3 regions of the Citrobacter sp. Igbk 17 genome follow, and region 3 is predicted to be linked to each of the others. Evidence: predicted binding sites of a transcription regulator. Region 3 holds the regulator's gene; each other region holds the start of a gene.
What was found. Region 3 encodes sigma-54, which starts transcription at its own class of promoters, with help from an activator protein. Its sites were predicted from a motif close to GTTGGCACANNTTTCGCTNT; they were not measured.

Region 1 (9,891 bases), on a different contig from region 3:
GGCGAACGTCGCTATCGCTATCCCTTTATCAACTGTACCCACTGTGGCCCACGCTTTACGATTATCCGCGCGATGCCGTATGACCGTCCGTTGACCGTCATGGCGTCTTTCCCGCTCTGTCCGCAGTGCGACAAAGAGTATCGCGATCCGTATGACCGTCGCTTCCACGCCCAGCCCGTTGCTTGCCCGGCATGCGGCCCGCATCTGGAATGGATCGGTACTGGTGTGCGTGCTGAAAAAGAAGATGCACTGCTGGCGGCGGTGGCACAGCTGAAAGCGGGCGGCATTGTGGCGGTGAAAGGCATTGGCGGATTTCATCTGGTCTGCGATGCCCGTAACGATAATGCCGTGGCCCGACTCAGGCAGCGCAAACACCGTCCGGCTAAGCCTCTGGCGGTGATGTTGCCCGATGATAACGGATTGCCAGAGGCCGCTCGTCGTCTGCTGACAACGCCCGCCGCGCCTATCGTGTTAGTGAATAAACACGATGTTGTTGCGCTCAGTGAGGAGATTGCGCCCGGGCTGACGGAAATTGGGATAATGCTACCTGCTAATCCATTACAGCACCTGCTGTTACAGGCACTGAACTGCCCACTGGTGATGACCTCCGGCAATCTCAGCGGCAGGCCACCGGCCATTACCAATGCGCAGGCTCTGGATGATTTGCGTGAGATTGTAGATGGGTTCCTGCTACACAACCGTGAAATTGTGCAGCGTATGGATGACTCCGTGGTACGTCAAAGCGGGGAAATGCTACGCCGCTCCCGGGGCTACGTGCCGGATGCGGTTGCGCTACCGCCGGGCTTTCGCGATGTGCCGCCGATGTTGTGTTTAGGCGCAGATTTAAAAAATACTTTCTGTCTGGTGCGTGGTGAGCAGGCGGTTATCAGCCAGCATTTGGGCGATCTTAGCGACGATGGTATTCAACATCAGTGGCGTGACGCGTTGCGCCTGATCCAGAATATTTATGACTTTACACCGCAGCGTATCGTCCATGACGCGCACCCTGGTTATGTTTCCAGCCAGTGGGCCAGCGAGATGAATCTGCCGACTGAAACGGTGCTGCATCATCATGCGCATGCTGCTGCGTGTCTGGCCGAGCACGGCTGGCCGCTGGACGGTGGCGATGTGATTGCCCTGACGCTAGACGGTATTGGCATGGGCGAAAACGGTGCGCTGTGGGGCGGCGAGTGTTTGCGGGTCAATTATCGTGAATGCGAACACCTCGGTGGCTTACCTGCCGTGGCACTGGCCGGCGGCGATCTGGCGGCAAAACAGCCGTGGCGCAATCTGTTGGCGCAGTGCCTGCGTTTTGTTCCTGACTGGCAGCGTTACCCGGAAACGTCAGCGCTGCAACAGCAAAACTGGCCGGTGCTGGCTCGCGCCATCGAGCGAGGGATCAATACCCCGCAGGCCTCATCGTGCGGACGGTTGTTTGATGCCGTTGCAGCCGCACTCGAGTGCGCGCCGGAATCGCTGAGCTACGAGGGGGAAGCGGCCTGTGCCCTGGAGGCGATGGCATCGCAATGTGCTGGCGTTGATCATCCTGTCACGGTGCCGCTTGATGGCAACCATCTGGACTTAGCGGCTTTTTGGCACCAATGGTTGAACTGGCAGGCCAAATCGACAGAAAGAGCGTGGGCGTTTCACGATGCGCTGGCGCGTGGGTTTGCCACTCTGATGCGGGAACAGGCTGAAGCGCGCAGGATTAAGACGTTAGTATTCAGCGGCGGTGTAATGCATAACCGTTTATTGTCAACCCGACTGGCATTTTACCTGGCCGATTTTACGTTATTGTTCCCGCAGCGTTTACCGGCGGGCGACGGTGGATTGTCATTGGGGCAGGGTGTGATTGCCGCAGCGCGAGCGTTAGGGCAAAAATAAAAAAAGCCCCGGGACTGGCGGGGCAAGAAAAACATGTCGGGGCATACCGACAAGTGGCAACGCACATCCATGTGCGTGAGGTTAATAAATCAGTAGCCGCGTTGCTGGATAAGGTTGTAGATCGGATAAGGCGTAGCCGCCATCCGGCATCACAGATTTACACGGGCAACGTTTTCAGCAGCGCGAAGGCTTCTTTCATCCGGTCTTCACTGACGACGAAGGCACACAATTGACCTTCGTCGTTCATCCCCCGGGCGACCATCCCTTGCGCTTCGGCGGCAATATGCCAGTTCAGATCGCGACGCTGGGTTTCCCCTGCCAGGTGTAACGGCAGTTCCGGCGTTTTGACTTTTACCAGCATGGCGGGCAGTTTCAATGGCGCATTGCCGCCGAGCAGGTTTTTCGCCAGATACATGGCGCTTAACTGAATCGGTTGCAGGAACGGGAGCACCTGACCGTTAATCTCCGCACAGTCGCCGAGAGCATAAATGTCCGGATGACTGGTTTGCAGGTAGCTGTCGACGCAAACCCCCCGATTGATAGTCAATCCAGCGTGACGCGCCAGTGCGGTTTCCGGGCGCAGACCGGTTGCGGCGATTACCGCATCAACGTCGACACTACGATGACGATCGAGCGTGGCGCGGATACCGGTGCTGGTTTTCTCCAGACTCTGCAATTGTGATTTCAACAGCAGATGCACACCCATATCGGTCAGTCGGTGCTGCAAACGGCTGCTGACTTCCGGCGGCATTAACGAGGCCAGAATGCTGGCGGCGTTATCGATAAGCGTCACCGCTTTGCCGGCACGACAGAAATCCATCGCCAGTTCACTACCAATCAGACCGCCACCGACAATCAGTACCCGCCGGGCATCACGCAGCTGTGTTTCACAGGCGCGATACTCTTGCTGGCTATTCAGAGTAAGCATTAACTCACGCCCGGTAACCGGCGGCACAAAAGCCGATGCGCCCGTTGCCAGTACCAGTTTGTCGTACTCCCACTGCTGCTCCTGGCTTTTCACCACGTGAGCATCCGCGTCGATATCAGTAACCCAGGTATGCGGAAACAGGCGTAAGTTAAACTGTTCGGCAAACTCCCCCGCCGACTGGCGGGTGAGGTCGTCTGCGCGCTGTGCCTGACTGATCACGTGGCTGAGATCGGGCTTGTTGTACTCATCCATGCTGTCAGCGGCAATCAGGGTCAACGGAACCGTTGCATCCTGTTTACGGATATTTTTGACTAACTGGCGGGCGGCAAAGCCCGAACCAATAATGACAATTCCGCGGCTCATTTTGCCTCCGTTGCCAGTACGTCAAAGACGTCTTTACCTAATGAACATTCCGGGCACAGGAAGTTGTCCGGCACGTCGCTCCATGGTGTACCCGGTGCGACATCCTGCAGCGGCTCACCTTTTGCTGGATCGTAGATCCACTGGCAAACGCTGCACTGCATGCTTGGGCCGAGGTCCGCGGCAGCCGCAGCGGCACAGGCGCAGGCTTCTTCCTGGGCGACGGCTTTCACCTGGGTTTCCGGCAGCGGAGCAAGTGCCCACTGACGTGCAATTTCTCGACCGTGCTGGCGGCACAGTTCCAGCGCATCCAGATCAGGACGCCATTTTGCTTTCAGGCTCAGTGACATTTCAAAACCTGCATCCTGCAGGCGAGTGGACAAACGGTCTACCGCACCGCCACTCCAGCCATGTGAACCGAAGGCGCTGGCGCGTTTGTTACGAAAACGCAGGCCGGTCATTTCTTCCACCAGACCCGCGATTTTCGGCATCATCACGTTATTCATGGTCGAAGTCCCTACCAGCACGCCTTTAGAGCGGAAGACGTTAGTCAGTACTTCGTTTTTATCGCTGCGGGCAACGTTGAAGATTTTCACCGCGACGTTCGGGTCCACTTCGTTGATGCCCTGGGCAATCGCATCGGCCATCATGCGGGTGTTGTTCGACATGGTGTCGTAGAAAATGGTGATGCGGTCTTCCTGGTAATCCGCCGCCCATTTCAGGTACATCTCTACGATTTGTGTTGGGTTGTCGCGCCATACCACACCGTGGGAAGTGGCAATCATGTCGACCGGCAAGTTGAAGCCGAGGATCTCCGTGATTTTCGGTGTGACCAGACGGCTGAACGGGGTCAGGATATTAGCGTAGTAGCGCTGACACTGTTCGAATAACTCCGTCTGATCCACTTCGTCGTTGAATAAGCGTTCATCGCAATAGTGCTGGCCAAAGGCGTCGTTACTGAACAGTACCGCATCACCGGTCATGTAGGTCATCATGCTGTCCGGCCAGTGCAGCATCGGTGTTTCCACGAAGATCAGCTGTTTGCCGTTACCAATGTCCAGCGAGTCACCGGTTTTCACCACGTTAAAGTTCCATTCCGGGTGATGGTGGTGACCGTTGATGGAGTCAATGGCGTTGGCTGTGCAGTAAATCGGGGTATCCGGGATGCAGGACATCAGCTCGGTCAGCGCCCCGGCGTGGTCTTCTTCCGCATGGTTAATGATGATGTAATCGATATCTGCCAGGTCGATTTCACTGCGCAGGTTCTGCACGAATTCACGGCTAAACTTGTGGTCTACTGTATCGATCAGGACATTTTTTTCTTCACGGATAAGATAGCTGTTGTAGCTGCTGCCGCGCAGCGTTTTGTATTCGGTTCCGTGGAAATCACGAACTTCCCAGTCACGTTGGCCAACCCAATGAATGTTATTTTTAACCAGAATAGACATAGCAACCTCAGTAATTAATTTCGCGTTTTTCTAAAAAAGATGTTTTGCTTATTGCAGGTTGCGTGCCAACTTTTTATTTGTTTGATTTATAACGATTTAATATTTATTGCCTACAAAGTGGTAGTCAAAATGACTATTCATTTCATTGTCAATATGACAATATTAATTGTCAAAATGACAATGAGGTGGTCATGAGCTTTTCTGTAGACGTGCTGGCGGGCATCGCCATTGAATTACAAAGCGGTATTGGGCATCAGGACCGTTTTCAACGCCTGATCACGACGTTACGTCAGGTGCTGGAGTGCGATGCGTCGGCATTGTTGCGCTATGAATCCCGACAATTTATTCCGCTGGCGATCGATGGACTGACGCAGGATGTTCTCGGCAGGCGCTTTACGCTGGAGGGGCACCCACGGCTGGAGGCGATTGCCCGTGCCGGGGATGTGGTGCGTTTCCCCGCCGACAGCGATTTGCCCGATCCTTATGATGGGTTGATCCCCGGTCAGGAGAGCCTGAAGGTGCATGCCTGTATCGGATTGCCGCTGTTTGCCGGACAAAGTCTGATCGGGGCGCTCACGCTGGATGGCATGGAACCCGATCAGTTCGATGTGTTCAGTGATGAAGAGCTTAGGCTGATTGCCGCGCTGGCGGCGGGCGCGCTCAGTAATGCGCTGCTGATTGAGCAACTGGAAAGCCAGAACATGCTGCCAGGCTCGTCAACGGCCTTCGAGCAGGTGAAAGAAACGCAAATGATTGGCCTGTCGCCCAATATGATGCAACTGAAAAAAGAGATCGAGATTGTTGCGGGCTCCGATCTCAATGTTTTGATCAGCGGTGAGACGGGAACCGGGAAAGAGCTGGTGGCGAAGGCCATCCACGAAGGTTCGCCGCGTGCGGTAAATCCACTGGTGTATCTGAACTGCGCAGCGTTGCCGGAAAGCGTGGCAGAAAGCGAGCTGTTTGGTCACGTCAAAGGGGCGTTTACCGGGGCTATCAGCAACCGTAGCGGGAAATTTGAAATGGCGGACAACGGTACGCTGTTTCTGGATGAGATAGGTGAATTGTCGCTGGCGCTACAGGCCAAGTTGCTGCGCGTATTGCAGTACGGGGATATTCAGCGCGTGGGGGACGATCGCAGTCTGCGCGTTGACGTACGCGTGCTGGCAGCAACCAACCGCGATTTGCGTGAAGAGGTGCTGGCCGGGAATTTCCGCGCGGATTTGTTTCATCGCCTGAGCGTCTTTCCTCTTTCTGTGCCACCACTGCGCGAACGCGGTGAGGACGTTGTTTTGCTGGCGGGGTATTTTTGCGAGCAATGTCGGCTGCGACTGGGGCTTTCCCGCGTGGTGTTAAGTGGCGGTGCGCGTAGCCATTTGTTGAACTACGGCTGGCCGGGAAACGTTCGTGAACTGGAACATGCTATTCACCGCGCCGTGGTGCTGGCAAGGGCGACAAGGGCAGGGGATGAAGTGGTTCTGGAAGCGCAGCATTTTGCTTTACAGGATGACAGTTCCGTCCCGCCGCCGGAGGTTCTTCCCGAGGTTCCGCTGCATCATAACCTGCGTGAGGCAACAGAATCTTTCCAACGGGAGATGATTCGCCGGGCACTGGCGCAGAATAATCACAGTTGGGCGGCAAGTGCGCGGGCGCTGGAAACAGACGTCGCCAACCTGCACCGGCTGGCGAAGCGTCTTGGACTTAAGGATTAAATAATCCCTGCCTGATAGAAATCCTGCAGGTTGATAGCGCCGGTGAGTTTACCGTTTTCATCCACCACCGGCGCCGCGGTGATTTTGCGCTTCATCAGAACTTCTTTGGCATCAATCGCTCGGCTCTGCGCCTGCAGCGTGACGCCATTATGGGTCATCGCTTCGCTTACCTGAGTCGTAAGTGCGCCACCGCCGACCAGCCAACGGCGCAGGTCTCCGTCGGTAAAGACACCTTTCACCAGCGATTGATCGTCGCAGACCGCTACCAGGCCCAGACCTGTGCGACTCAGTTCCAGCATGGCATCCATGACGCTGGTAGTGAGCGTGACCTGTGGTACAGCATCGTCACGGCGCATCAGGTGATGCACTTTATTTAACAGACGTGCGCCCAGCGCACCGGCCGGATGGGAACGGGCAAAATCTTCTTCGTTAAACCCACGAGCCTGCATCACGGCTATCGCCAGCGCATCGCCCATCATCAGCGTGTTGACGGTGCTGGAGGTTGGCGCCAGGCGCATCGGGCAGGCTTCACGCTCTACTGAAATATCCAACACCGCTTTGGCTGCCAGGCCCAGTGGCGAAGTTGGTTTTCCGGTCATTGCCAGCAGGGTGACGGATTTGTCTTCCAGGCGTGGAATGATGAGATCCAGCTCCTTAGCCCCGCCAGAGTAGGAGATAAACAGCATGACATCGCGACTTTCAATCATTCCTAAGTCGCCGTGCAGCGCTTCTGCCGGATGCACAAAAAAGGCGGGCGTGCCGGTACTGGCGAGGGTTGCCGCGATTTTTTTGCCAATATGGCCTGACTTGCCAATCCCGGAAACAATCACTTTGCCTTCACAGTGGATGATAGTATTGGCAGCCCGAACAAAATCATCGCCCAGTCGCTCTGGCAGTCGACTGGCTTCCTGTAATTCCAGCATTAACGTCTGACGGCCCGCGTTCAGTAGTGCATCACTCATTGGTCTCTCCGGTTATAATCACTTCAATCCCTTTTGCTTCCAGCGCCTGACGAAACGCAGGGTTAATACCCGCATCGGTAATCAATTTGTCGACGCTTTCCAGACTGCACACAACATTGGGACTTTTGCGCCCAAATTTTGACGAGTCAGCCATCAGAATGACTTCGCGAGCGGCATTGCACATCGCTTTACTGACGCTAAACACCTCATTAAATGTGGTTACGCCGGCATTGAGATCGATGCCGTCGGTGCCCATGAAGAGTTTATCAAAGCTGAACTGCTCAAAGGCATTTTCTGCCAGCTGTCCGTGAAATGACGCAGATTTTTTACGGAATGTCCCACCGGGCATCAGGATGGTTTGCTCGTTGTCCAGCTCCGAAAGCGCATTAACAATGTGCAGGCTGTTGGTCATGACGGTGATGTTGCTAAAGCGGCTGAGCATCGGCACCATCTGCAGCACCGTACTGCCTGCATCCAGAATAATGGAGTCGCCATCGTGAATAAAGCGAACGGCGGCTTCGGCAATTTGCTCTTTTTTATGCGTGTTGATCAGCGTCTTGTGATCGATTGGCGGGTCAGATTCGTCTTTATTCAATACTACGCCGCCATAGGTGCGAATGACGGTTCCGGCATTTTCCAGAGTGACCAGATCCTTACGAATGGTCGTACCGGTGGTGTCAAAGTAGTGGGCCAGTTCTTCAACCGAGCATTTTCCCTGCTTTTGCAAGTGCTCCAGTATGGCAGCCTGACGCTGACGAGGTTTCATAGGCGTGATTACCCTGACTTAATAAGTTGCAAAATGATAATTTCGCAAGCTATTAGCATTCACAACGAAATTACCCATGTTTCAGTTTAAGCGCCAATGATAGTGCATTCTGCGAAAGCGGATCATGGGGAAAGATCACATCAGGCTGTAATTCATCAAGATGTTTGCCCATAATTGTGGCAATTTTGCCAGGTCTTGCAAAAACGGTAAGACCTTTCATAAATAACGTATCAGCAACCCGCTGTTGCTCATCCAGTGCGATAGCGACCACAACGCGGGGTTTAAAACGCCCACCGGAGCGACCCACGCCGACCCGACCCCGCTGGCAGAGCTTATCGAAAGCCCGATTAAAACGGGATATTTGCCAGCCTCCCAACGCGAGTTGCAGACACCACGCAATGGCGGCGACGGTAATCAGTGCGGAAACCATAATGTGCTCCTTTGATTTCGCCGGATGGCGGCTGCGCCTTATCCGGCCTACTGCGTGTAGGCCCGGTAAGCGCAGCGCCACCGGGCAATCATGTCTCTTAAAACATCACCTGACCGCCGGTCACGTTGATGGACTGCCCGGTGCAGTAAGAGGCTTTTGGACTGGCGTAAAACAGCAGCATATTCAGTACGTCCTGATAATCGCAGCCGCGCTTGAGTGGCACTTTATCAATGTAGTACTGCTCCACTTGGTCCGGCTTGAGGCCAAGTTTAGTGGCATATTGCGGTAACAATGACTGGAACATTGGAGATTTCAGCAGGTTACCCAGCATTAATGAGTGCACGGTAATGCCGTATTCCGCCAGGTCCAGTGCCAGCGATTGCGTTAAGCCCACGCCGCCAAATTTCGCCGCGCTGTAACCCGAGTTATGCTTGCTACCCACTTTCCCCGATTTGGAGTTGATTTGGATAATGCGGCCCTGCACGCCATCACGGATCATCAGGCGCGAGAATTCACGTGCACAGAGGAAATAGCCGACCAGATTCACCTGAAGTGAACGGTCGAAATCCCCCAACTGAAAGTCGCTGATAAATGCCGCTTTGGCAATGCCCGCGCTGTAAACCAGCAGGTCAACGCGACCGAATATTTCATCGACTCCGCGAGACAGCGCCAGCACGCTCTGTTCGCTGGTGGCATCTGCACCAAAACCGTAAGCGGTACCTTCACCGAACTCGGCGTTAATTTCCTGTGCCACATTCGCCGCTTTATCGCTTTGAATATCGACGACCGCAACGCGGTATCCTTCTGTCGCAAGCCCACGGCAAAGGAATGCTCCCAGGGTCTGGCCTCCACCAATGACAACGGCTACCTGATTCATTTTTTTCTCCTTCAATCTTAAGCAACAAACTTCAAAATACAGCCCGGTGCGATATCGTCCGGTACGGGCCCCGCTATGTGCACGGTGCCGGGAAATTCCGCTTCGCTTAGTCCGTCGAAGCGCAGAGTGATATGTCCGAGTTCACGTAAGTTTTGTTCTGCCACGCTGCCGACAGCCGTAACCGGGTAGTGATGCTGGCCCAGTTCGAAACGGATACCAGCTTGCAGAGAACCGTTCAGCACGCCATGGCAATGAATGAAGCAAAACTCTTCGATATCCGCAGGCGCGCCTTCACGAAAGGTAATCAGCATCTGGTCGCAAAGTGCATCTGCTGCGCTTTGGCCGATACGGGTGATGGTGGTCTGATAAATCACGGTCATTTCTGAGTGCCTCTTATTGGTAAATAAAGCCGGAAACAAACCAGGCGATGAGAACGGTAGGTGCACCGGTGAGGAAGCGGCTTACCAGAACAGATGGCACACCGACGCGCACGGTGTCCTGACGAGCCTCGGCCAGCGACAGGCCTA
Region 2 (9,891 bases), on a different contig from region 3:
CACGCGAGCGCCAACATCAGCGTACCGATACGCCCCAGCGCAAACCACAGCTTGCCTTCTTTGCTGCAGCCAGTCAGGAACACCGCGCACAGCGCCATGATTTCTGCCATCACCACCAGCGTACCGAGGTTGCTGGCAACCACTGCGCACACGGCCGCGGCCATCAGCAGATTCACCAGCAGGCCGTTAGCCTTCACCTGCGGATGACGATGCCAGTCAATGTTGTACAGGCTGACAAACAGGCCGCACAGACCCAGCGTAATCAGCCAGATAGCATTCAGCGGAGTAATTTGCAGACTGTGGCCAATAAACGGCATCACGCCGCTCACCGCCAGCGCATTGGTCAGAACGGTAAAACCGGCGGCTGCGGTACACAGGCTGCCTACCGCACCGCCAACCCCAGCAATCCAGCCGCTCAGCGATTTATGAAATGAAAACAGAAATGCCAGAACCGCAGCCGCTGTAAACCAGGCTACGCCGCTGTTAATCAGTGAAATTGCGCTCATTTTGCATCTCCACTCTGAGCCTGCTGAAACAAGGTGAGATCGCCGAAATCGGTATTGAAAGTCAGCTCACGCTTACGTTTACTGGCGCGTGCGATATCGATGTTACTCACCAGGTGCAGGGCTTTGGTCGGGCACATGCGTATGCAGGCCGGACCTTGCTCGTCAAAACTACACAGATCGCATTTCACCGCGATGGCACGAACGCCCGGTACCCAGTCTAGCAGCGTGCTCACACGCGCAGGAGCCGGCGGAGCCGGGGGCGCTTTTGGCGTATTGGCGTTCGCCGGGATGTGCAGCGGACGGCTGCCGGAAAACTCAATCGCACCGAACGGACAGGCGATCCCGCACAATTTGCAGCTGACGCACAGGCTTTCATTCAGCTGTACGGCACCGTCAACGCGATTAATCGCATTAACCGGACAAACGGTAGCGCAAGGCGCATCTTCACACTGGTGGCAAAGCTGCGGCGCAGATTCTTTTTCATTTAACATCACTTTCAGGCGCGGCATTGACTGCAGGCCATGCTGGCGATGAGTCTCTGAGCAGGCGGCCTCACAGGTGTGGCAGCCAATGCAAAGAGTGGAGTCAGCAATTACAAAACGATTCACCAGGCATTCCTCAGGTGATAGTCATTTTTGACGAAAACATGTCTGTAAAATGTCATTTCGACATTTTTCGACATGCCCATTCCCTAAACCGTCGTGATGCAGAACAAACCGCATCATGACTCAAGTGGGCAACACCCGAGGCTTAAGCCGGGTTATGTCCTTCAACCAGCTGGCTTAAATTCACCGGCATATTGTTTTCAACCGCGGTGTACAGGCTGTCGTAGACGCTGGCGATTTTTTCGAGATAGTGCTCCAGCACCTGCTCGCGATCGCGGTTGCTGATGCGCTCATCGACCTGTCCGTCGAGGGTCAACTCTGCCTGTGCAATCAGTTGCTTATCATCACCGTCTTTCGTTTCAACGTAGTACTCGATGGTGTGGCTGTTAAAGCCGTCCGCCAGCGTGACGTAGATAGTGAAGTGTTCAAAAAGGACAAAGCACAAATCCTTGTCCGGCGCGCAGCTCATCGCATGATGCAAACGCGCTTTTGACAGGGTGATCCCCTGAACCAGCGAGTTGCAGTAGATACGCCACTGGTCCTGTAGGCGACGATGCCGTTCAGCGATGTAATCGGCTTTTTCGCTTATTTCCCAAATAGTCATGTCAGGTTACCCGTTTAGCAGAGATGAACAGCCCTAAGCACATTTCATGCCAAAATTAATTTTGTTTATTTTCATATGGTTATGAATTTATGGCGCGATGACGACATGTCATTTCGTCATCGTCGACATTGTCACGAACGTGAAAATTCAACCTGGCATGCTTATTGCTTTTAAAACGGCAACATCTTAGGAGGCGATATGCACGAAATAACCCTCTGCCAACGGGCACTGGAATTGATTGAACAACAGGCCACCCAACATGGCGCAAAGCGGGTAACTGGGGTCTGGCTCAAAATTGGCGCATTTTCTTGCGTAGAAACCAGCGCTCTCGCCTTTTGTTTTGATCTGGTATGCCGTGGCACCCTTGCAGAAGGTTGTAAACTCCACCTCGAAGAACAAGAAGCCGAATGTTGGTGCGAATCTTGTCAGCAATACGTCACGTTGCTGACGCAGCGCGTGCGTCGGTGTCCGCAATGCAATAGCGATATGCTGAGAATTGTGGCCGACGACGGCTTACAGATTCGAAGAATTGAAATAGGCGACGCCGAAGACTAATTCCGGTGACACCTCTGGTAGGCCGGATAAGGCAAAACTGCCATCCGGCAACAGATATACCGCAAGATAAAGATCAGGAGTGAGCGATGTGTACGACATGTGGTTGCGCTGAAGGCAACCTATATATAGAGGGTGATGAACATAACCCCCACTCGGCGTTCCGCAGCGCGCCATTTGCCCCGGCGGCTCGCCCGGCACTGAATATTACCGGTGTGAAAACCTCCAGTTTCGCACCGAGCCAGACCGCTGAAGGCGATCTGCACTATGGTCACGGTGAAGCAGGAACTCACGCGCCAGGTATGAGCCAGCGCCGCATGCTGGAAGTCGAAATAGACGTACTGGACAAAAACAATCGTCTGGCCGAGCGCAACCGCGCCCGATTCGCTGCCCGTCAGCATCTGGTACTGAACCTCGTCTCAAGCCCAGGCTCCGGTAAGACGACGCTGCTGACCGAAACGCTGATGAAGCTGAAAGACAGTGTGCCATGTGCCGTCATTGAAGGCGACCAGCAGACGGTTAACGATGCCGCTCGTATTCGCGCCACCGGCACCCCTGCAATCCAGGTCAACACCGGTAAAGGTTGCCACCTTGATGCGCAAATGATTGCCGATGCCGCGCCACGTCTGCCGCTTGATGACAACGGCATTCTGTTCATTGAGAACGTTGGTAACCTGGTCTGCCCGGCCAGCTTTGACCTCGGCGAGCGTCATAAAGTCGCCGTGCTCTCTGTTACCGAAGGCGAAGATAAGCCGCTGAAATACCCGCACATGTTTGCTGCTGCATCACTGATGCTGCTCAACAAAGTGGATCTGCTGCCTTACCTTAATTTTGATGTTGAGAAGTGCATCGCCAGCGCCCGGGAAGTGAACCCGGACATTGAAATCATCCTGATTTCCGCCACCAGCGGTGAAGGGATGGATCAATGGCTGTCATGGCTGGAGAATCAGCGATGTGCATAGGTGTTCCGGGTCAAATCCGCACCATTGATGGCAACCAGGCTAAGGTCGATGTTTGCGGTATTCAGCGCGACGTCGATCTGACGCTGGTCGGGAGCTGTGATGAAAAGGGTGAGCCGCGTCTGGGCCAGTGGGTACTGGTTCACGTCGGTTTCGCCATGAGCATCATTAATGAAGCTGAAGCGCGCGATACGCTCGACGCGCTACAAAACATGTTTGACGTTGAGCCGGATGTCGGCGCGTTGCTGTATGGCGAGGAAAAATAAATGCGTTTTGTTGACGAATATCGCGCACCAGAACAGGTGATGCAGTTGATAGAGCATCTGTGCGAGCGTGCCGCTCACCTCTCCTACACCGCTGAACACCCGCTGCGCATTATGGAAGTTTGTGGTGGTCATACCCACGCTATCTTTAAATTCGGCCTCGATCAGCTTCTGCCCGCAAATGTGGAGTTTATTCACGGTCCAGGCTGCCCGGTGTGCGTTCTGCCGATGGGCAGAATTGACAGCTGTGTCGAAATCGCCAGCCACCCGGAAGTGATTTTCTGCACCTTTGGCGACGCGATGCGCGTCCCTGGAAAACAGGGCTCACTGCTACAGGCCAAAGCACGCGGCGCGGATGTCCGTATCGTCTATTCCCCGATGGATGCACTGAAGCTGGCCGAGGAAAACCCAACGCGCAAAGTGGTGTTCTTTGGCCTGGGTTTTGAAACCACCATGCCGACAACCGCCATAACTCTGCAGCAGGCCAAACAGCGCGATGTGCAGAACTTTTACTTTTTCTGCCAGCACATCACCTTGATCCCAACGCTGCGCAGCCTGCTGGAACAGCCGGACAACGGTATCGACGCCTTTTTGGCGCCAGGTCACGTCAGTATGGTGATTGGCACTGACGCCTATAATTTCATTGCCTCAGATTTCCATCGCCCGCTGGTGGTCGCCGGCTTCGAGCCGCTTGATCTGCTGCAAGGCGTCGTGATGCTGATCGAGCAGAAAATAGCGGCCCAAAGCCAGGTTGAAAACCAGTACCGCCGCGTGGTACCGGATGCCGGTAACGCGTTAGCCCAGCAGGCTATCGCCGACGTGTTCAGTGTCAACGGTGACAGCGAATGGCGGGGTCTGGGCGTGATCGAATCATCCGGCGTTCACCTGACGCCTGATTATCAGCGTTTTGACGCCGAAGCACATTTCCAGCCAGCGCCGCAGCAGGTCTATGACGATCCGCGCGCACGTTGCGGAGAGGTGCTGACTGGCCGATGCAAACCGCATCAGTGCCCATTATTTGGTAAAACCTGTAACCCGGAGACCGCATTTGGTGCCCTGATGGTCTCCTCTGAAGGCGCATGTGCCGCCTGGTATCAGTATCGTCAGCAGGAGTGTGAAGCATGAACAGCGTACAACTCGCCCACGGTAGCGGCGGTCAGGCTATGCAGCAGTTGATCAACAGTCTGTTTATGGAAGCTTTTGCTAACCCGTGGCTGGCAGAACAGGAAGATCAGGCGCGCCTGGAACTGGCGCAGCTGGTCGCAGAAGGCGATCGTCTGGCGTTTTCAACGGACAGCTACGTTATCGACCCCCTGTTCTTCCCCGGCGGCAACATTGGCAAGCTGGCAATCTGCGGTACGGCTAACGATGTCGCGGTCAGCGGCGCGATACCGCGCTACCTCTCCTGCGGTTTTATCCTCGAAGAGGGTCTGCCAATGGACACGCTGAAAACCGTCGTGAACAGCATGGCAGCAACCGCCCGTGAAGCGGGGATTGCTATCGTAACCGGCGATACCAAAGTTGTGCAGCGCGGTGCCGCGGACAAACTGTTCATCAACACCGCCGGTATGGGCGCGATTCCCGCCAATATTCACTGGGGGGCGCAAACCCTGAGCGTGGGTGATGTGCTGCTGGTGAGTGGTACACTTGGCGATCACGGTGCGACTATCCTCAACCTGCGCGAACAGTTGGGGCTTGATGGCGAACTGGTCAGCGACTGTGCGGTGTTAACGCCGCTTATCCAGACGCTACGCGATATTCCTGGCGTGAAAGCGCTGCGTGATGCCACCCGCGGCGGCGTAAATGCGGTAACACATGAATTTGCGGCCTCTTGCGGATTTGGCATTGAGCTGTCTGAAGCGGCACTGCCGGTGAAACCTGCCGTGCGTGGCGTTTGCGAACTGCTGGGTCTGGACGCACTCAACTTTGCCAACGAAGGCAAGCTGGTGATTGCCGTTGAACGTCAGGCTGCTGAAGCCGTACTCGCCGCACTCCACGCCCATCCTTTAGGACGCGATGCCGCGCTAATTGGTGAAGTGGTTGAACGTAAAGGTGTACGTCTTGCCGGACTTTACGGCGTGAAACGGACCCTCGATTTACCACACGCCGAACCATTACCTCGTATATGCTAGCAGCCGGTTGGCAATCTGTTCCTGGCCGGATAAACCACGTTTGGGTCGTTATCCGGCATTAACACTGTATTACTGCCTGATGGCGCTTTGCTTATCAGGCCTATGGTTTGAATACCCGACCCATCCGGCAATAATTTACGACTTATACCTATAATTCATTTACCGTTTTCGCACCGTTCTGCGGTGTTTTCCCTGGAAAAGCAATATGTCGTATACACCGATGAGTGACCTCGGACAGCAAGGCCTGTTCGATATTACTCGTACATTATTACAGCAGCCCGATCTCCAGTCTCTTAGTGAGGCGCTTTCGCAGCTGGTCAAGCGTTCAGCGCTGGCTGACTGCGCGGCTATTGTGTTATGGCAGGCACAGACGCAGCGTGCGCGTTATTTTGCGACGCGTGAAAATGGTAAACCCATCGACTATGAAGACGAAACGGTACTGGCACACGGTCCGGTACGTCGTATTCTGTCTCGCCCCGATGCGCTGCACTGTAACTATCATGAATTTTCAGAAACCTGGCCACAGTTGGCCTCTGGCGGATTGTATTCTGAATTTGGTCACTACTGTTTGCTGCCGCTGGCGGCGGACGGACGCATCTTTGGCGGCTGCGAATTTATCCGCAACGAGGATCGCCCGTGGAGTGAAAAAGAGTACAACCGGCTACAGACCTTCACCCAAATAGTCGGCGTCGTTGCGGAACAAATTCAGAGCAGGGTCAGCAACAACGTCGATTACGATTTGCTGTGTCGCGAACGTGACAACTTTCGTATCCTGGTCGCCATCACCAATGCAGTACTCTCCCGACTGGACATTGACGAACTGGTCAGCGAAGTCGCCAAAGAGATCCACCACTATTTCGATATTGATGCCATCAGCATCGTATTACGCAGCGATCGCAAAAATAAGTTGAGTATCTACTCCACCCACTATCTGGATGAGAATCATCCAGCTCACGAACAAAGTGAAGTGGATGAAGCTGGCACGCTTTCCGAGCGGGTGTTCCGCAGCAAAGAGATGCTGCTGATTAACCTGAGCGAACGCGATACCCTTGCGCCGTATGAACGCATGCTGTTCGAAACCTGGGGTAACCAGTTACAAACGCTGTGCCTGCTGCCGCTGATGTCCGGCAATACGATGCTTGGCGTGCTCAAACTGGCGCAGTGTGAAGAAAAAGTTTTCACCACCGCCAACCTGAAACTGTTGCGCCAGATTGCCGAACGCGTAGCCATTGCGGTAGATAACGCGCTTGCCTATCAGGAGATACACCGCCTGAAAGAACGTCTGGTCGATGAAAACCTGGCGCTGACCGAGCAACTGAACAATGTGGACAGTGAGTTCGGCGAAATTATCGGTCGCAGCGAAGCCATGTACAGCGTACTCAAACAGGTCGAAATGGTGGCGCAAAGCGACAGTACCGTATTGATTCTGGGTGAGACAGGTACGGGTAAAGAGCTGATCGCCAGAGCAATTCATAATCTGAGTGGACGTAATGCCCGTCGGATGGTGAAGATGAACTGCGCAGCAATGCCTGCCGGATTACTGGAAAGCGACCTGTTTGGTCACGAGCGCGGTGCCTTTACCGGGGCCAGCACACAGCGAATTGGGCGTTTCGAACTGGCGGATAAAAGCTCCCTGTTCCTCGACGAAGTCGGTGACATGCCGCTGGAACTCCAGCCGAAGTTACTGCGTGTACTTCAGGAGCAGGAATTTGAACGCCTGGGCAGCAACAAACTGATCCAAACCGACGTTCGGTTGATCGCCGCCACCAACCGCGATCTAAAAAAGATGGTTGCCGATCGGGAATTCCGTAACGATCTGTATTACCGGCTGAACGTTTTCCCGATCCATTTACCTCCGCTGCGCGAGCGTCCAGAAGACATCCCACTGCTGGTGAAAGCCTTTACCTTTAAAATCGCTCGCCGGATGGGGCGCAATATCGACAGTATTCCTGCCGAAGCGCTTCGTACCCTGAGCAGCATGGAGTGGCCGGGTAACGTCCGCGAACTGGAAAACGTGGTGGAACGCGCCGTTCTGCTGACCCGAGGCAACGTACTGCAATTATCCCTACCGGATATCACCACGCAGGTACCGCCCCCCCCTCCGGTTGCAACCGAAGTCGCACAGGATGGCGAAGATGAATACCAGCTGATTATGCGGGTACTGAAAGAGACCAATGGCGTTGTCGCCGGTCCTAAAGGTGCTGCGCAGCGACTGGGGCTAAAACGAACCACGTTGTTGTCGCGTATGAAGCGATTAGGTATTGATAAGGATGCGCTGGTTTAGCCATTGTGGCTATACTGGGTGATAACTCAACGAAAGGAGGCAGTATGGCGGTATCAGCACGTAATCAATTAACCGGTACAGTCAGTGCAGTTGCAACTGGCGCAGTGAATGATGAAGTTGAACTGACGCTGGCTGGCGGCGCAAAACTGGTCGCGATTGTGACTCATAGCAGTCAGCAGGCACTGGGTCTGGCGAAAGGAAAAGAAGCCATTGCGCTGATCAAAGCGCCGTGGGTGACGCTGGCGACTGAAGACTGCGGTCTGAAGTTCTCTGCCCGCAACCAATTTGCCGGTAGCGTTTCACAGGTAACTGAAGGCGCCGTTAACGCCACCGTACACATCAAAACTGATGCCGGTTTTGACATTGTCGCGGTCGTGACGAACGAAAGTCAGCAAGAGATGAAACTGAGCCAGGGAAGCCGGGTCATCGCGCTGATCAAAGCCTCGGCCATTCTTATTGCCACCAAAGCGTAACCGCCATCCGGTACCGGATAGTTAAATTGCCCGATGGCGCTACGCTCATCGGGCCTACGCGACGGAGCACTTGCTCTTGTAGGCCGGATAAGGCATCGCCGCCATCCGGCACAAAATAACCAGATTACTTCTTGCGCTGATATTTCTCAGGTAATTCCGGGACTGGACGCTTGTCATCAATCAGATGGCGAATGGTCAGAATCGGGTGACGCCAGAGCATTCTCGGCCCGGCCCAACGCATAATTTGCCTCATCTCTTCCCGTTTGGCTGGCTGATAGCAGTGTACCGGGCACTGTTTGCAGGCCGGTTTTTCCTCGCCAAACACGCACTTATCCAGGCGCTTTTGCGCATAAGCAAACAACGCATCGTAATGCCCCTGCTCATCTGAAGCTTCCGGACACTGGCTTTCGTACAGCGAGATCATTTTTTGGATCGTCATTTTTTCACGAGCAATACGTTTGCCGGACATGAGACCTCCACAATTAAGTTGCATAAATAATACACCTTAAAAATACGCAGCACTATTACCTGAAGGTGATACATCCTTAGCACCCTACGCAAATAAGAATTATTTTCATTTACTTATGCCATGTGCTATATAACATAGCAAAGGCTATATTCGATGATTAATTAACCACTTTATTGTGAGGGATACTATGCCGCATCTGCCTCGTCTGAAATCAGTTCTCCTTGCCAGCCTGTTGACGGCACTTACGCTGTCACCTGCCTGGGCGAAAGAAAAGTTTAAGGTCATCACGACGTTTACGATCATTGCTGATATGGCAAGCAATGTGGCAGGCGATGCGGCGGACGTCAGTTCAATTACCAAGCCCGGAGCAGAAATTCACGAATACCAGCCCACACCAGGCGACATTAAGCGGGCGCAGGGTGCGCAGTTAATTCTCTCCAATGGTCTCAATCTGGAACTCTGGTTCGCCCGCTTCTACCAACATCTGTCCGGCGTACCGGAAGTGATGGTCTCAAACGGCGTACAACCGATGGGCATCAGCGAAGGGCCATACAATGGAAAACCCAATCCACATGCCTGGATGTCAGCAGACAACGCACTGATTTACGTGGATAACATCCGCAATGCGTTAATGAAATATGACCCGGAAAACGCGGCGACCTACCAGAAGAATGCCGAGCGCTATAAAGCGGAAATTAAGCAAACGCTCGCGCCGCTACAAGCTGAACTTGCCAAAATTCCTGCCGATAAACGCTGGCTGGTCACTAGCGAAGGGGCGTTCTCCTATCTGGCACGCGATAACGATCTGAAAGAACTGTACTTATGGCCGATCAACGCCGATCAACAAGGTACGCCGAAACAGGTACGCAAGGTGATCGATACCCTACGAGCGCATCAGATCCCCACGGTATTTAGCGAAAGTACCGTGTCCGACAAACCCGCGCGTCAGGTGGCCCGAGAATCTGGCGCACATTACGGCGGCGTGCTGTACGTCGATTCACTCAGCGCTGCCGACGGCCCGGTCCCGACCTATTTGGATCTACT
Region 3 (9,891 bases):
GCCGGATTAGCGAAGCGACATCCGGCAATCTGCGCCTGCTTGCCTGATGGTGCCTGGCTTATCAGGCCGCGATGAACCACTCCTCGGTCATTTCACCGATAACCCCCGCATTTCTTGCACAATCTTCAACGTCACGCTGAGAATTGAGTATTATTGTGCCAAGTTGTCGTGAAGGAACCCTCTATGAAGCAAATTCGTATGCTGGCGCAATACTATGTCGACCTAATGATGAAGTTAGGTCTGGTGCGCTTTTCGCTGCTGTTGGCGCTGGCTTTGGTTGTGTTGGCAATTGTGGTGCAGATGGCTGTCACTATGGTGCTGCATGGCCAGGTAGAAAGCATTGATGTCATCCGTTCTATCTTTTTTGGCCTGTTAATTACCCCGTGGGCCGTCTACTTCCTGTCGGTGGTGGTTGAACAACTGGAGGAGTCCCGGCAACGCCTTTCACGACTGGTACAGAAGCTGGAAGAGATGCGCGAGCGCGATCTCAAGCTCAACGTGCAGTTGAAGGATAATATCGCCCAACTCAATCAGGAGATTGTCGAACGTGAAAAGGCGGAAGCGGAGCGGCAGGAGACGTTTGAACAACTGAAGGTCGAAATCAAAGAGCGTGAAGAAGCGCAGATCCAGCTTGAGCAGCAATCTTCATTTTTACGTTCTTTCCTTGATGCTTCACCGGATCTGGTTTTTTATCGTAATGAAGATAAAGAGTTTTCTGGCTGTAACCGTGCTATGGAGCTGCTGACCGGTAAGAGCGAAAAGCAACTGGTGAATCTAAAGCCGGCTGATGTGTATTCGCCAGAAGCGGCTGAAAAAGTTATTGAAACCGACGAGAAGGTATTCCGCCATAACGTTTCGCTGACCTATGAGCAATGGCTCGACTATCCGGACGGGCGCAAAGCCTGCTTTGAGATACGTAAAGTGCCTTACTACGACCGCGTCGGGAAGCGACACGGTCTGATGGGCTTTGGTCGTGATATTACCGAGCGTAAGCGCTATCAGGACGCTCTTGAGCGCGCCAGCCGTGACAAGACCACCTTTATCTCTACGATCAGCCACGAGCTGCGTACGCCGCTTAACGGTATCGTCGGTTTAAGTCGGATCCTGTTGGATACGGATTTAACCGCGGAGCAGGAAAAATATCTCAAAACTATCCATGTTTCCGCCGTGACGTTGGGGAACATTTTCAACGATATTATCGATATGGATAAGATGGAGCGGCGCAAAGTCCAGCTCGATAACCAGCCAATCGATTTCACCAGCTTTATGGCGGATCTGGAAAACCTCTCCGGCTTGCAGGCGCAACAAAAAGGATTGCGCTTTGTTCTTGAGCCGACGCTACCGCTGCCACATAAGGTCATCACAGACGGAACGCGTCTGCGTCAAATTCTGTGGAATCTGATCAGCAATGCCGTGAAATTCACCCAGCAAGGGCAGGTGACCGTGCGGGCTCGCTATGACGAGGGAGACATACTGCATTTTGAGGTGGAGGATTCCGGGATCGGTATTCCGCAGGATGAGCAGGATAAAATCTTCGCCATGTACTATCAGGTGAAGGACAGCCATGGTGGTAAACCGGCAACGGGAACCGGGATTGGACTGGCCGTATCGAAGCGTCTGGCGAAAAACATGGGCGGTGATATTACGGTTTCCAGCCAGGCCGGAAAAGGCTCCATCTTTACGCTAACCGTGCATGCTCCTGCCGTGGCGGAAGAGATTGAAGATGCTTTTGAAGACGATGAAATGCCGTTACCCGCCCTGAATGTGCTGCTGGTGGAAGACATTGAACTGAACGTCATCGTAGCGCGTTCGGTGCTGGAAAAACTGGGCAATAGCGTGGATGTCGCGATGACCGGGCAAGCCGCGCTGGATATGTTCAAACCGGGTGAATATGACCTGGTGCTGCTGGATATTCAGCTACCGGATATGACAGGGCTCGATATCTCCCGCGAACTGACGCAAAAATATGCGCGCGAGGATCTCCCACCGCTGGTGGCTCTCACCGCCAACGTACTGAAAGATAAAAAAGAATATCTGGATGCAGGAATGGACGACGTGCTGAGTAAGCCGCTGTCAGTTCCGGCGTTAACCGCCATGATCAAAAAATACTGGGATACCCGAAACGAAGAGGAGAGCACTGTGACGTCTAAAGAAAGCAGTAAATCGCAAGCGCTGTTAGATATTCCCATGTTGGAACAATACCTCGAACTGGTCGGGCCGAAGTTGATCACCGACGGTCTGGCGGTGTTTGAGAAAATGATGCCGGGATATTTGAGCGTGCTGGAGTCTAATCTGACTGCCCGTGATAAAAAAGGCGTGGTTGAGGAAGGCCATAAAATTAAAGGTGCAGCTGGATCTGTCGGTCTGCGCCACCTGCAACAGTTGGGGCAGCAAATTCAATCACCTGACCTTCCTGCCTGGGAAGATAACGTGGCTGAATGGATTGAAGAGATGAAGCAGGAGTGGCAGCACGACGTGGCGGTATTAAGAGCCTGGGTTGCGAGCGTGGAAAAAAAATGACCCCGGCTTGACCGGGGTGCGCGAATACTGCGCCAACACCAGGGAAATCGTGGCTGCGCCGTAAATTATTATCATTGTTTACAAGGGCGCAGCCCTAATTTTCAGGCCGCACGCAGTTAAGATAGCAAATCTTAAATAATTTGTTACATGAATCAGTTAAATGTGTGAAGCGTGGCATTCTAATCAGAATTATTAATATGCTTCAGTCAGTTGCGAAAGGAGTATCACGATGAAAAAAGTTGGCGTAGTGCTCAGCGGATGTGGCGTGTATGACGGTACAGAAATCCACGAAGCCGTACTCACGCTGCTGGCTATTGCCCGCAATGGCGCTCAGGCTATCTGCTTTGCGCCAGATAAACAGCAGGCGGATGTGATTAATCATCTGACGGGCGAGCCGATGCCGGAAACGCGCAATGTCCTGATTGAAGCTGCGCGTATTACGCGTGGTGATATTCGCCCCCTGGCCCAGGCGGTTGCAACGGAGCTGGATGCGCTAATTGTGCCGGGCGGGTTTGGCGCAGCAAAAAATCTGAGCAATTTTGCCAGCCAGGGCAGTGAATGCCGGGTTGATAGCGACTTAGCCGCGCTGGCGAAGGCGCTGCATCAGGCTGGAAAACCCCTGGGATTCATGTGTATTGCTCCTGCTATGTTACCCAAGATTTTTGACTTCCCGCTGCGTCTGACCATTGGCACTGACATCGATACAGCGGAAGTGCTGGAAGAGATGGGTGCTGAACATGTGCCTTGCCCGGTCGATGACATTGTGGTTGATGAAGATAATAAAGTTGTCACCACGCCTGCTTACATGCTGGCGCAGGATATCGCCCAGGCGGCGAGTGGGATCGACAAACTGGTCTCACGTGTTTTGGTACTGGCTGAATGAGAAAAGGGGCTATCGCCTTTCTGCGACGTCTATTTCTGCGGGCAGTTATTGTCCTCGCCGTGTTCTGGGGCGGGGGTATAGCGCTCTTCAGCGTGATGCCCGTTCCTTTCTCGGCGGTCATGATTGAGCGGCAGCTTGGTGCCTGGATACAGGGTGATTTCGGCTATGTGGCGCATTCTGACTGGGCCAGTATGGATGAGATATCACCATGGATGGGGCTGGCGGTCATTGCCGCTGAGGACCAGAAATTTCCCGACCACTGGGGATTTGATGTCTCTGCGATAGAGAAAGCGTTGGCGCATAACGAACGTAATGAAAACCGTATTCGGGGTGCCTCGACGTTATCGCAACAAACGGCAAAAAACCTCTTTTTGTGGGATGGGCGTAGCTGGGTGCGCAAAGGGCTCGAGGCCGGGTTAACGCTGGGGATAGAAACAGTCTGGAGTAAGAAACGCATCCTGACGGTTTATTTGAATATTGCGGAGTTTGGCGATGGAGTATTCGGTGTAGAGGCTGCATCACAGCGCTATTTCCATAAACCCGCCAGCCGTCTTAGCCCGTCTGAAGCGGCATTGCTGGCGGCGGTTCTACCCAATCCGTTACGTTTTAAGGCGAGTGCGCCTTCCGGCTATGTGCGCAGTCGTCAGGCGTGGATCATGCGCCAAATGCGCCAGCTGGGCGGTGAGTCGTTTATGCGTGAAAATAAGCTGTATTAGCGGGGTTATCGCCGGATGCGGCGTAAACGCCTTATCCGGCCTACTGGAGTAGGTCATTGCCGTGTAGGCCTGATAAGCGTAGCGCATCAGGCACTTCACTAATCCTCGTCAAATCCCGAGTTAAACAGGGCAATTACCGCGGCCAGGGCCTCAACTTCCTGCGGACCCGTGGCTTCAACTTCTATCTGGCGTCCTTTGGCGGAATCCAGCATCAGCAGAGCGATAACGCTGTTTGCTTCGGCTTCCGTCCCTTCATCATTACGCAGCAGAACTTCTGCTTCAAAACCCTGCATTAGCTCAAACAGTTTCATTGCCGGCCGGGCATGCATGCCCAGCTTATTCGTGATTTCAACAGTTTGCTTCACGGTCATGATTTGCGTTTTTCCAACGTACGATGGCGTGACTGCACGTTTTTACCGCGCGAGCGGAAGTAGTCTGCCAGTTGCTCTGCAATATACACCGAACGGTGTTTCCCGCCGGTACAGCCGATGGCTACAGTGAGGTAGCTGCGGTTGTTGGTCTCCAGCATGGGTAACCATAGCTCAAGATAGCTGCGAGTCTGGTAGATAAAATTGTGTACTTCTGTGTGTCTGTCGAGGAAGGCCGCGACGGGCCTGTCCAGACCGGTCATCGGGCGTAGCTTTGGATCCCAGTGCGGGTTAGGCAGGAAGCGGACATCAAAGACGTAATCCGCATCAATAGGGATTCCGTGTTTAAAGCCAAAGGACTCAAATACCATCGTTAATTCACGTTCACGTTTGCCCAGCAGTCGGGTACGTAACATTTCCGCCAGCTCGTGCACAGACATTTCAGAGGTGTCTACGATCAGGTCAGCGCGCGAACGCAATGGCTCCAGTAAATCGCTTTCTTTATCGATAGCGCTTTCCAGGGACAAGTTCTTGCTGGACAGCGGGTGTAAACGGCGCGTATCGCTGTAGCGGCGAATCAGCGTGTTACGGTCGGCATCAAGGAACAGCAGTTGCGGTGAGAAGCCTTCAGGCAGGTTACTCATGGCCTGCTCAAAAATCTCCGGGGACTCGGGCATGTTGCGCACATCAATGCTGACAGCCGCAGATATCTGGCGATCGGCGAGGGTTCGAGCCAGTTCGGGCAACAACACGACGGGAAGGTTATCCACGCAGTAAAAACCCATATCTTCCAGCGCGCGCAGGGCGACAGACTTACCTGACCCTGAACGACCGCTGACGATCATCAGTACCATGTACTGTTTCTCCTCACAACGACAGAAAAGGATGCCATTGGGTTGTTATGCTTCATCCTGTCCACCTTCGGTGTCAGTGATGATTTGATACAACTCCTGGTCACTCTGCGCGGCGCGCAGGCGACGACAGATGGTTTTATCTGCCAGACGTTTTGCGACCAGTGACAACGTATGCAAATGCGTCTTGGTTTGGTCCGCCGGGACCAGCAGGGCGAAAAGCAGATCGACTGGCTGATTATCAATGGCATCGAACGCGATTGGCGTTTCAAGTTGAACAAATACACCAACCGCACGCAGGGTGTCTTCTTCCAGCTTTCCATGCGGAATGGCAATACCATTGCCAATACCGGTACTGCCCATTTTTTCACGCGTCAGAATGGCTTCAAATACCACCTGAGGAGGCAAGCTAAGTTGTTTTGCCGCCAGTTCACTGATGATTTCCAGTGCGCGTTTCTTGCTTTGGCAGTGAACGGCCGCGCGCGTACATTCCTGGTTAAGAACATTGCTCAGTTGTAGAGTCGTATCGTTATTTGTCATAATTTCACCTAAGCGCTAACTGTACAAATGGCCCGTTGTGCTGCACAACAGGCCGTCCTGCACCCGCTAACTGCCCGGACAAGTTAGTGCTGTTTCAGTTTATCTTTATGTTTTGTTAACTGCCGAGCCAGTTTATCAATTAAACCGTCAATGGCGGCGTACATATCCTGACCTTCCGCGCTGGCATGAATTTCGCCACCGTTCACATGCAGTGTTGCATCCGAGATGTGTGTGACCTTCTCCACTTTCAACACAATATAGACCTGATTAATCCGGTCGAAATATTGTTCAAGCTTGGCGAACTTTGTGGTGACAAAGTCGCGCAGGGCCTCAGTGATTTCGACGTTATTTCCAGTGATGTTGAGCTGCATAGTGTCTTCCTTATCGGTTGGGTCAAACCAGCTGTTTGCGCTGGTTAGACGGCGGAATGGATAAAGACTCTCGGTACTTCGCAACGGTGCGGCGCGCCACCATGATACCTTGTTCTGACAGCATAGAGGTTAACTTGCTGTCACTCAGCGGTTTCGCTGGGTTCTCGGCCGCAATTAATTTCTTCACCAGTGCGCGGATAGCTGTAGAAGAGGCTTCGCCTCCGCCTTCAGTGTTAACGTGACTGGAGAAGAAATACTTCAATTCAAAAATGCCGCGCGGACTGTGCAGATACTTTTGCGTGGTCACTCGGGAAATGGTCGATTCATGCATCTCGACGGCCTGGGCGATATCGGCCAGCACCATCGGTTTCATATACTCTTCGCCTTGTTCAAAGAAGGCTTGCTGTTGCTCAACGATACAGCGGCTAACGCGCAATAGCGTGTCATTGCGGCTTTCCAGACTTTTAATCAGCCATTTCGCATCCTGAAGGTTGCTACGAATGAACTGGCTGTCAGCATCATTGCGCGCGTTATTGCACAGGGCGGCGTAGTGTTGGTTGATCTGTAAACGCGGAATGCTGTCACTGTTGAGTTCGACTACCCAGCGATCGTTATGCTTACGCACCAGCACATCCGGGATGACGTACTCTGGTTCACCGGTCTGGATAGATTGTCCGGGTCTTGGGTCAAGCGACTGGATAAGATTGACGGCTTCTTTCAGCACATCTTCTTTCAGTCGGGTTACGCGCATCAGGGTGCGGAAGTCGTGGTTGGCGAGTAGATCAAGGTGATCGCTGATGATCAGACGTGCTTCTTCCAACCATGGAGTGGCTTTGTCAAACTGCGAAAGTTGGATCAGTAAGCAATCGCGGAGATCTTTTGCTGCCACACCCACGGGATCAAAACGCTGAACGCGTTTAAGCACGGCTTCGACTTCATCGATACCGACGTCGTCATCGCCCATGCTGTCGAGTATGTCGTCCAGCGTGACGGTGAGATAGCCCGTTTCGTCGACTGCATCCACAATTGACGTGGCAATAGCACGATCGGTATCTGAGAATGGCGTCAGTTCCACCTGCCACATCAGGTAATCTTGCAGCGATTGCGTGGTTTCACCCTGATACACAGGCAGTTCGTCGTCGATGTAATCCCCGCTGGTGCCAGACGGCGTACCTGCGGTGTAAATCTCATCCCAACTGGCATCCAGCGGTAGCTCTTCCGGCATCTCTTTTTGTTCGAGTGCGTCAGCCGTATCGAGGGATTCGCTATCCTGCTTTTCCTGGGTATCAATTTCGTCGTGAAGATCGGTTTGCTCGAGCAGTGGGTTACTTTCCAGCGCTTGCTGAAGTTCTTGCTGAAGTTCCAGCGTGGACAACTGCAACAGACGGATAGCCTGTTGTAGCTGAGGCGTCATCGCCAGTTGTTGGCTAAGCCTGAGTTGCAAACCTTGCTTCATGTTCAGAGTTGTTGTCTCCTGCGGTGACGTGAAGTCTACTACCCTATCAGAGTCTGAAGTCTTCCCCAAGGTATACGCGTTTAACGTGCTCGTCCTGCAGGATTTCTGTCGGCGTACCGTGTGCGATCAGGTGTCCCTGGCTCACAATGTAGGCGCGCTCACAAACAGCCAGCGTTTCGCGCACGTTATGGTCGGTAATCAGCACGCCAAGCCCGCTGTCGCGCAGGTGTTCAATAATACGTTTGATGTCAATGACGGAAATCGGGTCAACACCGGCAAAGGGCTCATCCAACAGGATAAATTTGGGATTAGCTGCCAGTGCGCGGGCGATCTCCACACGGCGGCGTTCCCCACCGGAGAGTGCCTGTCCAAGGCTGTCACGCAGATGTTCGATATGGAATTCTTCCATCAGCTCATTGGCGCGATCTTCACGCTGCTCGCTGGAAAGATCGTCACGAATTTGCAGAACCGCCATCAGGTTATCAAATACACTCAGGCGACGAAAAATAGAGGCTTCCTGCGGTAAGTACCCGATACCGCGACGGGCACGCGCATGCAGAGGTAACAGACTGATATCTTCGTCATCAATGATAATGTTGCCAGCATCGCGCGGCACAATGCCGACTACCATGTAAAAGGTTGTGGTTTTGCCCGCACCGTTAGGACCGAGCAGACCGACGATCTCCCCGGAGTTGACGGTCAGGCTGACATCTTCCACCACACGACGGCCTTTGTAGGCTTTTGCAAGATTCTTTGCAGTTAATGTTGCCATAACGAATCAGTTACCTTTTTTCTCTGCCGGAGCCTTGGTCTTGTTTTTGTCCTGCAATTGCGACGGAACCAGAACGGTGGTGACGCGTTTGCCTTTCTCACTGAAGGCCTGCATTTTCTGTTCTTTTACCAGATAGGTGATCTTATCGCCCGTAATGTTGCTATCGAGCTGTTCCAGATAAGCCTTACCGGTAAGGACGACGAAATCTTTTGCCAGCTCATAGTGCATCTGTGAGGCGTGGCCTTTAACCGGTTTACCATTGTCCTGCATCTGGTAAAAGGTCGCCGGATTGCCATATCCATCAATCACTTCTTTACCGTCTTCACCGCCCGGACGCGTGACGACGACCTTATCGGCATTAATTTTGATCGTGCCCTGAGTCACGATGACATTGCCGGTAAACGTCACCACGTTGCCCTGCATATCCAGAGACTGCTGGTCCGATTCAATGTGAATCGGCTGCTCGGTATCGCCAGTGACGGCAAATGCCGGAATGCTGGCGGCCAGAAGTGAGCTGGCAAGCACAAGATTAAGGCTGAGTTTGTTTGTTTTGGATTTCATATGAGGTTCTAACCTTTTCAATCAGCTCGGCGTTCTTGCTGCGTAAGTTGCCGCGCATCTTCAGTCCGCTGGAGTTAAATGTTGTTCCATACAACGTGACCAGATCATCGGAAGTGACATCTTGCGTCACAAGGTTGATCTGCGCGTTATCGGTAGTAATTCTGCGTAGTTGAGAGTCAGGCACCAGCGCGTTAACCTCAACATGGCCATACAGGTACAGCATCCGATCGTTGGTCAACTTGGCCTTATCGGCCTTGATCGACCAGGTCGGTACTTTGTCCTTATCAAACGTGGTTAACACCGGTTGGGTGAACCACGAAACTGCTTGATCTGAATAATATTCAACGTGTTGCGCGATCAAATGATAGCTCAGCGCGCCCTCAGGGCTGTACACGACGGTGTCGGTATGCTCGCTCTTATAGGTTGGCTCGTTGTTATTAACGACAACCTGGGCGGTGTCGTCTTTGTCTGCCAGGTTAATACCAATCATCACAAGGACAGCCAGCGACAGTAGAATGATAACCCAACGTCTGGTTTTGCTCATATCGATTGCCCTTTGGCCTCATCCAGTTTGCCCTGCGCCAGGAGTAATAAGTCGCAGACTTCGCGCACTGCGCCGCGCCCCCCGTCGATACGGGTGACGTAATCGGCCCGCGGGATCAGCAACGGATGAGCATCCGCTACCGCGACGCTTAATCCCACTTTTGCCATCACCGGCCAGTCGATCAGGTCATCGCCGACATACGCCACATTCTCAGGCGCGATTGCCAGTTTGCTAAGCAGATCGCCAAAGGCAACCAGTTTGTCCGACTGCCCCTGATACAGATGTGTGATCCCTAATGTGGCACAGCGA

Region 1: norV (anaerobic nitric oxide reductase flavorubredoxin) is a predicted target of sigma-54. The motif match lies at 4,671-4,690, and genes of this name have one in related genera.
Region 2: hypA (hydrogenase maturation nickel metallochaperone HypA) is a predicted target of sigma-54. The motif match lies at 1,867-1,886, and genes of this name have one in related genera.

Annotation. Positions count from the first base shown of each region.
Region 1 covers NZ_JANEWI010000019.1:27,126-37,016, reverse strand. Annotated here, with positions in the region: gene hypF (carbamoyltransferase HypF) at 1-1,884, shown strand, start outside; gene norW (NADH:flavorubredoxin reductase NorW) at 2,042-3,175, opposite strand; gene norV (anaerobic nitric oxide reductase flavorubredoxin) at 3,172-4,620, opposite strand; gene norR (nitric oxide reductase transcriptional regulator NorR) at 4,812-6,329, shown strand; gene gutQ (arabinose-5-phosphate isomerase GutQ) at 6,326-7,291, opposite strand; gene srlR (glucitol operon DNA-binding transcriptional repressor SrlR) at 7,284-8,057, opposite strand; gene gutM (transcriptional regulator GutM) at 8,128-8,487, opposite strand; gene srlD (sorbitol-6-phosphate dehydrogenase) at 8,585-9,364, opposite strand; gene srlB (PTS glucitol/sorbitol transporter subunit IIA) at 9,382-9,744, opposite strand; gene srlE (PTS glucitol/sorbitol transporter subunit IIB) at 9,758-9,891, opposite strand, start outside.
Region 2 covers NZ_JANEWI010000019.1:44,945-54,835, forward strand. Annotated here, with positions in the region: gene hycC (formate hydrogenlyase subunit 3) at 1-506, opposite strand, end outside; gene hycB (formate hydrogenlyase subunit HycB) at 503-1,114, opposite strand; gene hycA (formate hydrogenlyase regulator HycA) at 1,257-1,715, opposite strand; gene hypA (hydrogenase maturation nickel metallochaperone HypA) at 1,914-2,270, shown strand; gene hypB (hydrogenase nickel incorporation protein HypB) at 2,357-3,229, shown strand; gene hypC (hydrogenase 3 maturation protein HypC) at 3,220-3,492, shown strand; gene hypD (hydrogenase formation protein HypD) at 3,493-4,614, shown strand; gene hypE (hydrogenase maturation carbamoyl dehydratase HypE) at 4,611-5,621, shown strand; gene flhA (formate hydrogenlyase transcriptional activator FlhA) at 5,827-7,905, shown strand; gene NNO08_RS13035 (TOBE domain-containing protein) at 7,950-8,378, shown strand; gene NNO08_RS13040 (nitrous oxide-stimulated promoter family protein) at 8,503-8,847, opposite strand; gene NNO08_RS13045 (metal ABC transporter substrate-binding protein) at 9,035-9,891, shown strand, end outside.
Region 3 covers NZ_JANEWI010000005.1:111,531-121,421, reverse strand. Annotated here, with positions in the region: gene arcB (aerobic respiration two-component sensor histidine kinase ArcB) at 184-2,520, shown strand; gene elbB (isoprenoid biosynthesis glyoxalase ElbB) at 2,750-3,403, shown strand; gene mtgA (monofunctional biosynthetic peptidoglycan transglycosylase) at 3,400-4,119, shown strand; gene npr (PTS phosphocarrier protein NPr) at 4,218-4,490, opposite strand; gene rapZ (RNase adapter RapZ) at 4,487-5,341, opposite strand; gene ptsN (PTS IIA-like nitrogen regulatory protein PtsN) at 5,387-5,878, opposite strand; gene hpf (ribosome hibernation promoting factor) at 5,962-6,249, opposite strand; gene rpoN (RNA polymerase factor sigma-54) at 6,272-7,705, opposite strand; gene lptB (LPS export ABC transporter ATP-binding protein) at 7,752-8,477, opposite strand; gene lptA (lipopolysaccharide ABC transporter substrate-binding protein LptA) at 8,484-9,038, opposite strand; gene lptC (LPS export ABC transporter periplasmic protein LptC) at 9,007-9,582, opposite strand; gene kdsC (3-deoxy-manno-octulosonate-8-phosphatase KdsC) at 9,579-9,891, opposite strand, start outside.